3 regions of the Vibrio kanaloae genome follow, and region 2 is predicted to be linked to each of the others. Evidence: predicted binding sites of a transcription regulator. Region 2 holds the regulator's gene; each other region holds the start of a gene.

Region 1 (4,259 bases), 210 kb from region 2:
CGCGCTACAGGAACGAATTATACGAATTCGAATCAGTAAAGCAACGGCTTTATGTAACATTCTGATCTAAGTGGGTAAAAAAAGGGCAACAAACATATAAGTGTTGGAAATTAGACCAAAGCAATCGTTTGCCTAATGGTAATCAAAAAGATTTTCTGGAATAATGCGCCAAAAACATCAGCCACTATCTTGAATATCAATACTAAGGAAATTCATGACTGCTCAAAATATTGATGGAAAGCTAATTTCTCAAACGGTTCGCTCTGAAGTTGCTGCACGTGTAAAAGCTCGAACGGAAGCTGGATTACGCGCTCCGGGACTAGCGGTTGTTTTAGTGGGTGAAGACCCTGCTTCTCAGGTTTACGTAGGAAGTAAGCGTAAAGCATGTGAAGAAGTTGGCTTCGTATCTAAATCTTACGATTTGCCAGCCACAGCAACAGAGGATGAACTGTTAACATTAGTAGACCAACTGAACCAAGACCCTGAAATCGATGGCATTCTGGTTCAACTGCCTCTACCTGCTGGCATTGATAGTACTCACATTCTTGAGCGTATCACACCAGAGAAAGACGTGGATGGCTTCCACCCATACAATGTAGGTCGTTTGGCTCAGCGTATGCCTAAGCTTCGCTCTTGTACACCAAAAGGTGTCATTACGCTACTTGACCGCTACAACATCGATTTACGTGGTAAGCACGCGGTTGTTGTAGGTGCATCAAACATTGTAGGCCGTCCAATGACGCTAGAACTGCTTCTAGCAGGTTGTACGACGACGACTTGTCATCGTTTCACCAAAGACCTTGAAGGTCACGTACGTCAAGCAGACGTTGTCGTAGTGGCCGTTGGTAAGCCAAACTTCATTCCTGGTGCTTGGATTAAGAAAGGGGCTGTTGTGGTCGATGTTGGTATCAACCGTTTAGAATCTGGCAAGCTAGTGGGTGACGTTGAATACGATGTAGCTAAAGAGAGCGCAAGCTTCATCACCCCAGTACCGGGGGGGGTAGGCCCAATGACGGTTGCGAGCCTAATCGAGAACACAATGATCGCGTGTGAGCAGTTTCACTCGAAGTAATCTGCGAATGACGGTATAAACAGAATTAGAAAGCCGCAACGTTCATCACGTTGCGGCTTTTTTGATGATTCCCCATTACAAAACGAGAAGTATAAGTAACTTAAGGTGCCGCTGTTAAAGCGAAAGTACCACACCAGCAATAGCGGCACTCATTAAGTTAGCAAACACACCTGCACAAATTGCTTTGAAGCCATATTGTGAGATAAAAGAGCGACGCTCTGGAACTAAGCTGCCCAAACCACCGATCAGAATCGCCATGGTAGAGATGTTAGCAAAGCCACATAGAGCGAAAGTTACGATCGCTTGCGAGTGCTCACTCAGTGCCTCTTTAGCGTCCATTAGTTGGATGAAAGCCACGAACTCGTTCACGACAATCTTGTTACCGATCAATGAACCTGCAACAACAGCCTCAGACCACGGTACACCGATCAGCCATGCAACGGGGGCGAACACATAACCTAGGATAAGTTCGAAGCTTAGGTTTACGCCAAACCAACCGCCAACGATACCTAGTAAGCCATTCAGCATTGCAATCACACTGATAAATGCAAGAAGTGTTGCACCCACAGCAACGGCAATACGAAGTCCAGACATAGCCCCATCAGCCATTGCCTCAACAACGTTTGTTGCTCGTGGAATTTCCACATCAGATTCAATATTTTCTTGAGCGTCATCTGGACTACCCGGTACTAAGATTTTAGCCATTAACAGGCCAGCAGGCGCCGACATGAATGCCGCAGCGATCAAGTAGTTAAGGTCGACACCAAGCGATGCATAACCCACTAGCGTGCCACCAGCAACAGAGGCCAAACCACATACCATCACGGCAAACAGCTGCGAATCAGTCATGTGCTTCAAGTAAGGCTTAACCACCAATGGCGCTTCAATCATGCCAACAAAGATGTTCGCCGTTGCAGACAGTGACTCCGCACGGCCTGTACCCAGGAACTTCTGCAGCGCACCACCAATAAGGTTGATCACCTTTGGCATAAAACCAATGTGGTACAAACCAGAGATCAGTGCAGAGAAAAAGATAATGATACCTAGAACATTAATCGCGAAAACAAATCCGTTATTTGTTAGGCCACCAAATAGGAAATTAATCCCCTCTTGACCGTAGTTGATCAAGCTAGATACCGCACCCGTGGCTGCATTCAACGCTTCTTTACCCATTGGTACATACAGAACCAATAGCGCGAATGAGATTTGTAATAAGAAAGCCAAAGAGACTGTTCTTAGTGGAATATTTTTTCTGTCCGTAGATAGTAACCAAGCGGCAACTAAAATAGTGATAATTCCAAGTAGGGAAGCCATGTGCGTCAACCTAAAAGTTGTAGGTAGGAAAGGCGACGCATTCTATAGAGGAAATCGTTTGCGGCAAGCTGAGGTTGTTAACGTGATGTTGGGGTAATCACCATTTAACTATGAATAGAATTAAGTCATTGAATTTTAATAATTAGCATTGACTAAAAAGCATACTTTTTCCATATGGAAATTATATTTATAAATTAGGAAACAGTTAGTGATGCAGTTCAACGCAAGTTTTGAGGTTTTTGTCCCAGTACGTCGGTGATCCAATATGATCTTTGATGAACTCAATTACAGCTGAAAGCTTCTTCGGCATATTCTTTCGGCTCGGATACACGGCATAAAATGGCATCAACTGACTCGCTCGCCATTCTGGTAATACTTGGATTAGCTTACCGGTTCGAAACTCTTCTTTGACTAAGTAGGTTGCCAGATAAGCAACGCCCCACCCAGCTACCGCTGCGTCTCGTACAGCCTCGGCTAAATCTACCGAGTAATCACCAGCAACTTTAACGCTAAGGTTCTCTTGTCCGTTATCAAAGGTCCACGATGTGTAATCTCGTTCTCGGCTGCGATAGATAAGACAGTTATGGTCAATCAAATCAGAAGGTGTATGAGGAGTCCCTGCCTTAATCAGATAATCAGGCGATGCTGCCACCACGAACTGACTGTCTGCTAGGCGCTGCGCAATGTAACCTTCTGGTAGGTCTTCATTGTTGGTAATCCAAAGGTCCAAACGCTCTTCAATCATGTCCACCTTGTAGTCGAACAAGTGCACCTCGATTCTCAGCTGAGGATAAAGCTGTCTGAGCTGATCAATCGCCGGAATGATGTGCAAGGTACCAAATGACTGCGACAACCCCACGCGCAATATTCCAGAGATATCCTCACGCTGGCTGTCCATATCCATTTGTGCTGCTTTTACCGTGTTAAACAGTTGCTCACAATGCTGATAGAACACCTCCCCCGCTTCGGTTAGCGTTAGGCTACGTGTGGTTCGTTGTACCAACTTGATGCCGATTGAGTCTTCAAGCAAAGCAACTTGCTTACTGATGTGAGACACGGAAACGTTCAAGCTTTTTGCAGCATTGGTAAAGCCTTCATACTTAATTAACGCATGGAATATCACCATTTGTGCAGCTCTATCTGTAAGCACAAGGCCACCTTCTTAAATCTCTGAAATATAAAATCAAAAAGGACTCCGAAGAGTCCTTTAGTTCGTTCTGCCTATGGTAGGCCAAATGCTATTCAAAGCGGCCTAGGGCTATTAACCAAATTAAGTCGATTAATCAAACTTAATTCTGTCAGCTAGATGGCTTACTGCCAAAGCAAAGTAGTAAGAACGGTTCCACTTCATTAACACATTGTAGTTGTTGTAAATGAGGTACGAACGGCCCGCTTCGTCGTCCGGCATAATCAACCAAGCTTTAATGTCTTCATCAAGCGTTGGCAGTGGGCGATCGTCATAACGCTTAATACCGAGTTCAGACCACTCTTTTAAGTACTTCGCTTTGTCTTCAGTTCGGCCTTGAAAATCAATAGATACGGTTGACGGTACGTGAACCTGGCGGCCCCAAGTATACTTATCATCCCAACCGGATTGGCTGAGGTAATTGGCTGCCGAAGCAAACACATCTTCTTCAGTCCCCCAGATATCTTTCTTACCATCACCGTTGCCATCAGCGGCAAACGCTAAGAATGAGCTTGGCATAAACTGAGGCTGACCCATGGCACCAGCCCAGGAGCCTTTCATCTCTTTTGGTGCAATATGGCCTTGATCAAGAATCTTCAACGCCGCCATTGCTTCGCTACGGAAAAACGCTTCTCTGCGCCCTTCGTAAGCCATGGTCGTTAGAGCATCGATAACACTGTAATTACC
Region 2 (4,259 bases):
CACCGGTTCGCCGTTTTTGCTTAACGCGCGACGAGGGATATCAAATGTCCACTCACCAAAACGAACCACAGACTCATCTGATGTTTCTTCGACTGCGCCCGCTGCTGTTTTACGAGCAGCAGCAATACGCCAAAGTAAGTTTTTAACTCGAACCAATAACTCGCGAAGTTCGAAAGGTTTAGTAACATAATCGTCTGCCCCCATTTCTAGGCCTACGATTTTGTCGATGCTATCCGTGCGTCCAGTAACTAAAATAATTCCAATGTCTGATTGACTGCGTAATTCGCGAGTTAGCATCAATCCATCTTCGCCTGGCAAGTTGATGTCCAGCATAATGAGGTCCACGTTGTTATCTTCTAACACGCTTCTCATTTGAGCGCCGCTTTCTGCTTCGCTCACTGTGTAACCTTCGTTCTGGAAGTATCCAACCAATTTACTGCGGGTTACCACATCATCTTCTACGACTAATACGTGATAGCTCATCTACACCACTTTTCTTATTTAATAGTTTCAATGACTATTCTATTCATAACTAGTAACAATTCTAGTGGTGCAGAAGATAAAAGCCAGAAACATGGATTTTTCTTGATACAAGACAATCTTAAACCTTGCTATTTATCGTCCATAACAATTCAATATGGGCATTACCACTAACGAGTAGCTTTGCGCTTAGCAAATATCACGGTTAGTTAGACTGAGTACCCCGGGTATACGAAAGACGATATTAGGATCAATCCAATGAAAGATACAAAAGCGTTCAACGAACAAAGAGCAGAAATCTACTGGTGGTTATCAAGCTTATTCGCTAAAGAACTCACTCAAGAAGAACTCGATCACTACCACTCTGTTGACATTCGTTCTTTCCTAACTGGTTTAGGCGAAAATGAAACACTAAAGCCAGCGATTGATAAGTTAGTGGACGCGCTGAACCGCCTACAAACACGTGAAGATGCTCAGCTAGAACTGTCTGCAGACTTTTGTGACCTTTTCTTAAAAACAGATAAACATGGCGCCCTTCCATACGCTTCTATGTATATCGGCGAAACTGGCCTTTTGAATGATAAGCCAGCAAAAGATATGGAAGAGATCATGGCTAAGCACAACTTAGTGGTGAACCAAGATCTAAAAGAGCCAGCAGACCACATTGCTATCGAACTCGATTTCCTTGGTAACTTGATCATTCGCTCTAACGAAACTGAGCTTGAAGAAAAGCTAGAAAAATCATTTTCCGTTCAACAACAGTTTATCGAACAACAACTCCTTACTTGGGTACCCAAGTTCAACGTGAAATGTCATGACGTTGACGAATTCGGTTTCTACGCTTCAGTCTCATCTCTGTTACTCGCCTTCTGTAATTTAGACGCTCAATATCTAGCTGGTGACTAAGCTTATTGCATGACTAGGTAAATAAATTCAATAGAATGTGACAATTCACCCGGATTTCAGGGTGAATTTTATTGCGAGTAACTTCTAGTCAGTCTAAAATTGTGACCGCAAACGATAAAATATGAAACATTCACGAAATGCTATGCTTATTTAAGTTCAGAGCATTTCGGTGTTAAGACAAGCCGCTCAATAGCGGTTTTTTGTTTTTTAGCACGTTAGTACCCAAAGAGCCCTACAAATTATAGCTCTTAGTTAGGTAGCTTAACGGCTACTTTATTCCGTACTTTGGGAAAGTAGCTTCTAATAGGATAAAACCATGGCCACGATAAAAGATGTCGCTCGCTTAGCCGGCGTATCGACAACAACCGTTTCTCACGTAATCAATAAAACACGTTTTGTTGCAGAAGCGACTCAAGAAAAAGTAAACAAAGCTGTAGACGAACTGAACTATGCGCCAAGTGCTGTAGCTCGTAGCTTGAAGTGCAATACAACACGCACTATCGGCATGCTTGTTACTCAATCAACCAACCTATTCTTCTCTGAAGTTATCGATGGTGTTGAAAGCTACTGCTACCGTCAAGGTTACACTTTGATCCTGTGTAACACAGGTGGTATCTATGAGAAGCAACGTGACTACATTCGAATGCTGGCAGAGAAACGTGTAGATGGCATCTTAGTTATGTGTTCAGACCTAACTGAAGAACTAAGAGTGATGTTAGACCGTCACGCTGACATCCCGAAAGTTATTATGGACTGGGGCCCAGAGAGCTCTCAAGCTGATAAGATCATTGATAACTCTGAAGAAGGTGGCTACCTAGCAACCAAGTACCTGATTGAACGCGGTCACTCTAAAATTGCCTGTTTAAGTGGCCACTTAGACAAAGCAGCATGTGTTGAACGCATTGCCGGATACAAGCGCGCACTGAACGAAGCTAAGATTTCTACCGATAATAACATGATCATCGAAGGCAACTTCGAGTGCGATACGGCAGTTCTTGCTGCAGAGCAAATCGTTGAGATGGAAGATCGCCCGACGGCTGTATTCTGCTTTAATGACACGATGGCACTAGGTCTAATGAGTCGCCTGCAACAGAAAGGTATTCGTATTCCTGAAGATATTTCGATCATTGGTTACGACAACATCGAGCTAGCTGAATACTTTTCACCACCTTTAACAACGGTGCACCAACCGAAACGTCGTGTTGGTAAAAATGCTTTCGAAATTCTATTAGAACGTATAAAAGACAAAGATCATGAAAAACGTGTCTTCGAAATGCACCCTGAAATCGTAGAGCGATGTACAGTTAAAACGTTAAATTAATTGATAAAATGAGTTTAATTTCATCAAGCGCACCTTTAGGTGCGCTTTTTTTATCAGCACCCAAAATGAACCTAGATGCACAATACAAAGATCATTAATTGAAGCAATATCACATTTTGAAATAACAAGTGTGAGCCTCATTCAACAAAAACTTTATTCTATTCAATCAGTCACGCACAGGGCAAACCACTCGAAAGAGTGAGACGCAAAGCTTCCGGCCTAAACCACTCGTTGGTATGGTAGCGGGGTTACCGATGGCAAAATGCAGTAACTACTAATCATTTAGTAATTTACGGCTTATTGACAATTTAATTGCAACATTTTGCTAATCTCTCGGACCTGCTTATTTGGTGGCGTACTTCAAATACACCGAGATAAATAACATGGATAAACCGATACTAAAGGACTCAATGAAGTTATTTGAGTCCCTAGGAAAAATAAAATCACGCTCAATGTTTGGTGGATTCGGTCTTTTTGCTGATGACACAATGTTTGCTCTGGTTGTTAATGACCAACTGCACATACGAGCAGACAAATGCACAACAAAGCAATTCGAACAACAAGGGTTTCAACCGTACGTCTACAAAAAACGTGGTTTCCCTGTTGTTACTAAATATTTCGCTTTACCTGAAGGCCTATGGCAAGACCAAGAGAAAATCTTGCAGCTTGCAACCACGTCTCTGGGTTTTGCTAAAGAAGAAAAAGCTGAGCAGTCTTCTGCCAAGCCGACCCGACTCAAAGATCTGCCTAATCTTCGACTCGCTACCGAGCGTATGTTGAAAAAGGCAGGAATCGATTCTGTAGAACGTTTATATGAATCTGGCTCTGTAAACGCATTTAACGCCATCAAAGAATCGCATGCGTCTTCTGTCAGTATTGAACTACTTTGGGCGCTAGAAGGTGCGATCAATGGTACACATTGGTCTGTTATACCGCAGCAGCGTCGCGAAGAGCTTATCAATCGCGTCAATTAACATTGTCAGTGCAATATATACATAACTAAGCCGCATTTACTGCGGCTTTTTTTATATCTGGTGAAAGTTAATCTATGCTTTGCCTGTCTATCTATACTATCGGTATGCATTGAAAATTTAGAGGAAGTATCAATGAGTAAGAAAATGATATTGGGTATTGTGTTGGTCGTAACCATTGTCTTGTTAGGCATCAATTTCGGCCAGTACTTAACGCTTGAAAATGCTAAGACCCAACAAGCTGTCTTAAATGACTACATTGACAGCAACTTTATTGCAGCTGCCGCTATCTATTTTGTTGCGTATGTAATGATTACTGCTTTCTCAATTCCTGGTGCCGCTGTTGTCACCCTGCTCGGAGCTGCTCTATTTGGTTTCTGGAATAGCTTGCTGCTGGTATCTTTCGCAAGTGCAATTGGTGCTACCCTTGCCTTTCTAAGTAGCCGCTATCTATTACGTGACTGGATTCAAACCAAGTTTGGTGACAAATTGGCGACGATTAACAAGGGGGTTGAAAAAGACGGCGCATTTTACTTATTTTCTTTGCGTCTGATTCCTGTATTCCCATTTTTCCTTATCAA
Region 3 (4,259 bases), on a different replicon from region 2:
CAGTTTGAGTTCTCTAATGGGCACATCAAATTGAGTTGGCGCGCCTTTTATGTGTGTTTCAGTAGAGATAGACAAGGGGGTTTTTGCCAAACAAACGGATAGACCGCTATAACCATGTTTGTTGAACTCTTCGAGCTGTTGCTTAGCAAGTGGTGATAGTGTGATACTTGCCGCGCCATAGCCAACTTCAGCGACTGCCATTAGCTTTTCTTCTAGGCTTTGTTCTGAGTGATACAAAGGCTTAAATTCACTCTCTTTTTGGCAAGCTTTTACTACGGCGTGAGCCAATTGATTCGCCCCTTCGCCACCTCGACCAAATGCTTCGCTCACTTCAACGCTAACGTTTGGGTCGAAGTCGGTGATCATCTGTTTCAAAGCATCTAGTTCTTGAGTTGAGTCTTGTGGGAATCGGTTAATCGCAACAACTGTAGGCACTTGGTATTGCTTGACGTTGTTGATATGCCATTTAAGGTTATCAAATCCTGCAATGAGTGCATCTTGGTTTTCATTCAAGATCGAGTCTGGTAGGGCTGTACCTAGCTCCAAACCGTATAAGCCGGAGTTAGCTTTTAATCCACGTAAAGTTGCTACAATTACTGCGCAATCGGGCTTCTTGTTTGAGGCTTTTACTTTTATATTGCACGCTTTTTCAAAACCCATGTCTGAGCCAAATCCACCTTCTGTTACAACAAAGTCACTGAGCTTTAAGGCTATCTTGTCGGCAATAATTGAAGAGTTACCATGGGCGATGTTCGCAAATGGCCCCGCATGAATTAAGGTAGGGACACCTTCAAGGGTTTGCATTAGTGTCGGCTCAATAGAATCCTTCATTGTTACTGTCATAGCCCCTGCAACGTTGAAGTCATCTGCGGTTAATGGCATACCTTGATGGTTATAGGCGAGTACGATACGACCGATACGTTTTCGTAAGTCTTGAAGGTCATTAGCAAGTGCAAGAATGGCCATCAGCTCTGAAGCGGCTGATATATCAAATCCATCTTCGCGTTCGTAACCATTGATGGTTTTGCCCGTTTCGTTTTTACCTACCGTGATCATGCGAAGTGCACGGTCATTATGGTCGAGTACACGTCGCCATACTATTCTGTTTGGGTCGATATCCAGCGCTTTTAAGCCAGATCGTGCTTCAAATGCTTCTAAACCTTCGCGCTGTTCATGATACAAACGTGCGTCAATTGCGGCAGAGGCGAGATTATGAGCTGCAGTCACCGCGTGAATGTCACCTGTTAGGTGAAGGTTTAACTGCTCCATAGGGGCAACCTGAGAGTACCCACCGCCAGCTGCGCCACCTTTCACGCCAAATACCGGCCCCATTGAAGGTTGACGAATGCAAGCCATCGCTGAGTGATTAATCTTAACTAGGCCTTGCGCTAGCCCAACTGTGGTAACGGTTTTGCCTTCACCGAGAGGAGTTGGAGTGATAGCGGTCACGATAACTAGTTTGCCATCAGGTTGATCTGCTAGACGCTCCAACAGTGTTAAAGACACTTTAGACTTATATAAGCCCAATGGCTGGTGTTCGTTATGTTGTAGGCCTGCTTGTTCAGCAATATCACTGATGTTTTTAAGGGGAGTTGTGCGACAAATATCAATATCAGGCAGCATGTTTGATCCTTATATCAGAACCGAAAGGTAGTACGTAAACGGTTGCCTGGCGATATTACTGTATAAATCGGCCAAGTAAAGGCAACCACACGAATTATGTGCTGGAAGATGATAGATCTAAAGAGTTATTGCGCAGGATCAATTCTTAAACGAGCAAAATATTGAAGTGGTCGCATTTCATCACGTTTATATTGATGATTAATACAAAAAGAGCTGCCTATAGCAACTCTTTTTGAGGAATGGATGATCTGGATTTGGTTCATCAAACCAATTAGCCGACTGGCTATGGCCAGATTAACGATCCCAGTATGTTTCTTCTAAGCTATCTTCGCGCTCAGGTAATGCACGAGAAAGACGCGGAGAGTGCTGAGTTAACACTTCGTAGCTGACACGGTTTGCGTACTTACAAATTTGAGACAGTGACGAGTACGTAAGACAAGTGTACTCGTGTTTCTCTGAATTCGGTACGTTAACATGGTGGTAGCTATTAGCTGCCATGTCGTGTAACAGGGCAGAAAGCGCGCCATCACCAGCGCCATTTGTGTTCTTAATCTCAAGGGGGCCACCAAGGTAAGGACCGATGTGAGAGTACACTTTTACTGGTTGTTTACAGTCTTGCTTACGCATCGAACGGCTGAATTCATACTTGTTGAATTCTGGAATATTTCCTGGAAGTAATGGAAACGTTGTTTCGCGCTTCGCTAACTCGTCTGTATAGCCTGCCATGTATAAGCCGATAGGACCTGCTGTACATAGAACTAAGTCCACCCACTCAAGTGCTTTGTTGGCAGCCAGCAGCGGATCTTTCTCACCAGTTAACGCTTCACCTTCATCTTCATTCATCGCGACGATCGTTACGTTTTCTTTGAGGTATTCTTGCCACCATTCAGCGTTGCCTTCGATCACGTATTTAGTGCCAAGCGTTAGTACAACAGGCACATTGTGCGCTTTCGTGTATTCGATCGCTTTTTGTACGGCTTTTGGCATTGGATCGTCAGGGTTACCACGCATTAGGTATGAAGAGACAACTAATGCAGAGGCTTTTTCGAAAATTTGTTCAGGAATACTTTCAGGAAGCAACTGGTTCATATGCCCTTCGTTGATCGCAAACGTACGCTCGCCATCTTCGGTAATGAGCGTGTAACAACGACCAATTGGACCATCAACAGTTTGTAGGTGGTTTAAGTTCATACGTGAAGAGGTACGACAAAGGTAACGGTAACCAAATGAGCCAACTTCAATTTTCTTAGACATTACACCAAGCAGTACTGATTTACTGTCTGCTAGAACGGAATAGTTGTGCAGTGTATTGCCGATAGTATCGCCAGGGTATTGATGCGTGATCAAACCAGATTCAACGAGCTCCTCATACAGCGCATCGGCTTTACTTTCTTCCAATACAAGAGAGTGGCCTTTACTCAGTTCATATTTTTCTAGGAACGCGTCGTCAACACGGGCTTCGATATCAACAATAGTCTGGCCAACACCAACAATGGTTGCGCGGTGTAGTTTAGGTGTTTGTTGAATTTGGTTGACCAACGGATCACGTGCGTGAGTTGGAAAGTAGTGCTTAGATTTACGCTGTCCAGGAAACTTCATATGAAAAATACAGTGAAAAAATTTTGCCGCATGATATCACGTTTTTCTTCTGTTTCTTTCATTTTTATTACATTCAGAGTCACCTGTACAGACATTGTACAGGTGACTCGGTATCACTATTCTGTTGGTATTAACGTTGACGGTTCAACGTAAGCTTTTGTACCTAATAGTGGAACAGTTGAAAGGCTGTGTTTAAAACTGCCTTCTGTTTCTTTGGTTGTGTAAGACAAGTAGAGCAGTGATTGATTCGCCGCGTCGTAGATACGACGAACCTTCATGGTCTTAAAGAAGATGCTTTTTGATTGTTTAAAGACCACTTCACCAGATTTACTCTTGTCTATTTTAGCAATCATTTCTGGTGTGATTTCACCGGTTTGACGACAAGAAATAGAGCTGTCACTTGGGTCCGAAAGGCTAAGATTTGCCTCAACTGAAGCTATATGACACGTCACGCCTGGAATTTTATCATCATCCAAAGATGACATTTTTATGTCCTTGAGAGTGAAGAAGCCCAAAGAGACGTCACCAACCTCGTTGTCTGAACAGCCGGCTAACATAAAGAGGATACCTACTGCTATTAAGGCTTTTTTCATAAGAAGTCCTTTGGTTTGTATAGTTCTGTTTAGTATGAAGATTATTGAAAGTTCGCATATTAGTGTAGAGCTTTTCGCTAACTTCTTAAAGGATGTTGTTGGATAATGAAAACTAACAAGCATTTAAACTACTTGTTGGCCATGTTCATGCTCTGTATGCTCTCTGTTTGTAGCTCGGCACTTCAACCGATCATATGCCTTCCAAATAATTGTGATATTTGGGGATACTAACCGTAGGTACTAAAAGAATGAATAATGAAATACCTGAAATTGCACATAATAAAAATCAATGGCTATTTGGTCAGCTCGACATAGCGTACCCCGCAAAGGAAAGTCTTCTAGGTCGAGAGATCTATAAAAAACAACTATCCCAAAGAACTTATCAACTCCTCCCGCAACACCAAACTCCCACTGAAATAGATGAACTGCATAAAGTCGACTTCC

What was found. The regulator PurR, encoded in region 2, represses purine synthesis genes. The targets are predictions, from matches to a motif close to TNANGNAAACGTTTNCNTNA.
Region 1: OCV24_RS09980 (NupC/NupG family nucleoside CNT transporter) is a predicted target of PurR. The motif match lies at 2,433-2,452, and genes of this name have one in related genera.
Region 3: OCV24_RS19490 (formate--tetrahydrofolate ligase) is a predicted target of PurR. The motif match lies at 1,654-1,673, and genes of this name have one in related genera.

The regions. Positions count from the first base shown of each region.
Region 1 is NZ_AP025497.1:2,211,014-2,215,272, forward strand. Features, by position in the region: tRNA gene OCV24_RS09970 (tRNA-Arg) at 1-3, opposite strand, end outside; gene folD (bifunctional methylenetetrahydrofolate dehydrogenase/methenyltetrahydrofolate cyclohydrolase FolD) at 215-1,072, shown strand; gene OCV24_RS09980 (NupC/NupG family nucleoside CNT transporter) at 1,187-2,386, opposite strand; gene OCV24_RS09985 (LysR family transcriptional regulator) at 2,592-3,512, opposite strand; gene OCV24_RS09990 (lytic murein transglycosylase) at 3,666-4,259, opposite strand, start outside.
Region 2 is NZ_AP025497.1:1,997,590-2,001,848, forward strand. Features, by position in the region: gene torR (two-component system response regulator TorR) at 1-483, opposite strand, end outside; gene torD (molecular chaperone TorD) at 739-1,386, shown strand; gene purR (HTH-type transcriptional repressor PurR) at 1,703-2,707, shown strand; cyclic di-GMP riboswitch class I at 2,878-2,963, shown strand; gene OCV24_RS09080 (TfoX/Sxy family DNA transformation protein) at 3,091-3,681, shown strand; gene OCV24_RS09085 (TVP38/TMEM64 family protein) at 3,814-4,259, shown strand, end outside.
Region 3 is NZ_AP025498.1:1,169,921-1,174,179, reverse strand. Features, by position in the region: gene OCV24_RS19490 (formate--tetrahydrofolate ligase) at 1-1,623, opposite strand, end outside; gene OCV24_RS19485 (inosine/guanosine kinase) at 1,918-3,222, opposite strand; gene OCV24_RS19480 (CreA family protein) at 3,339-3,815, opposite strand; gene OCV24_RS19475 (hypothetical protein) at 4,064-4,259, shown strand, end outside.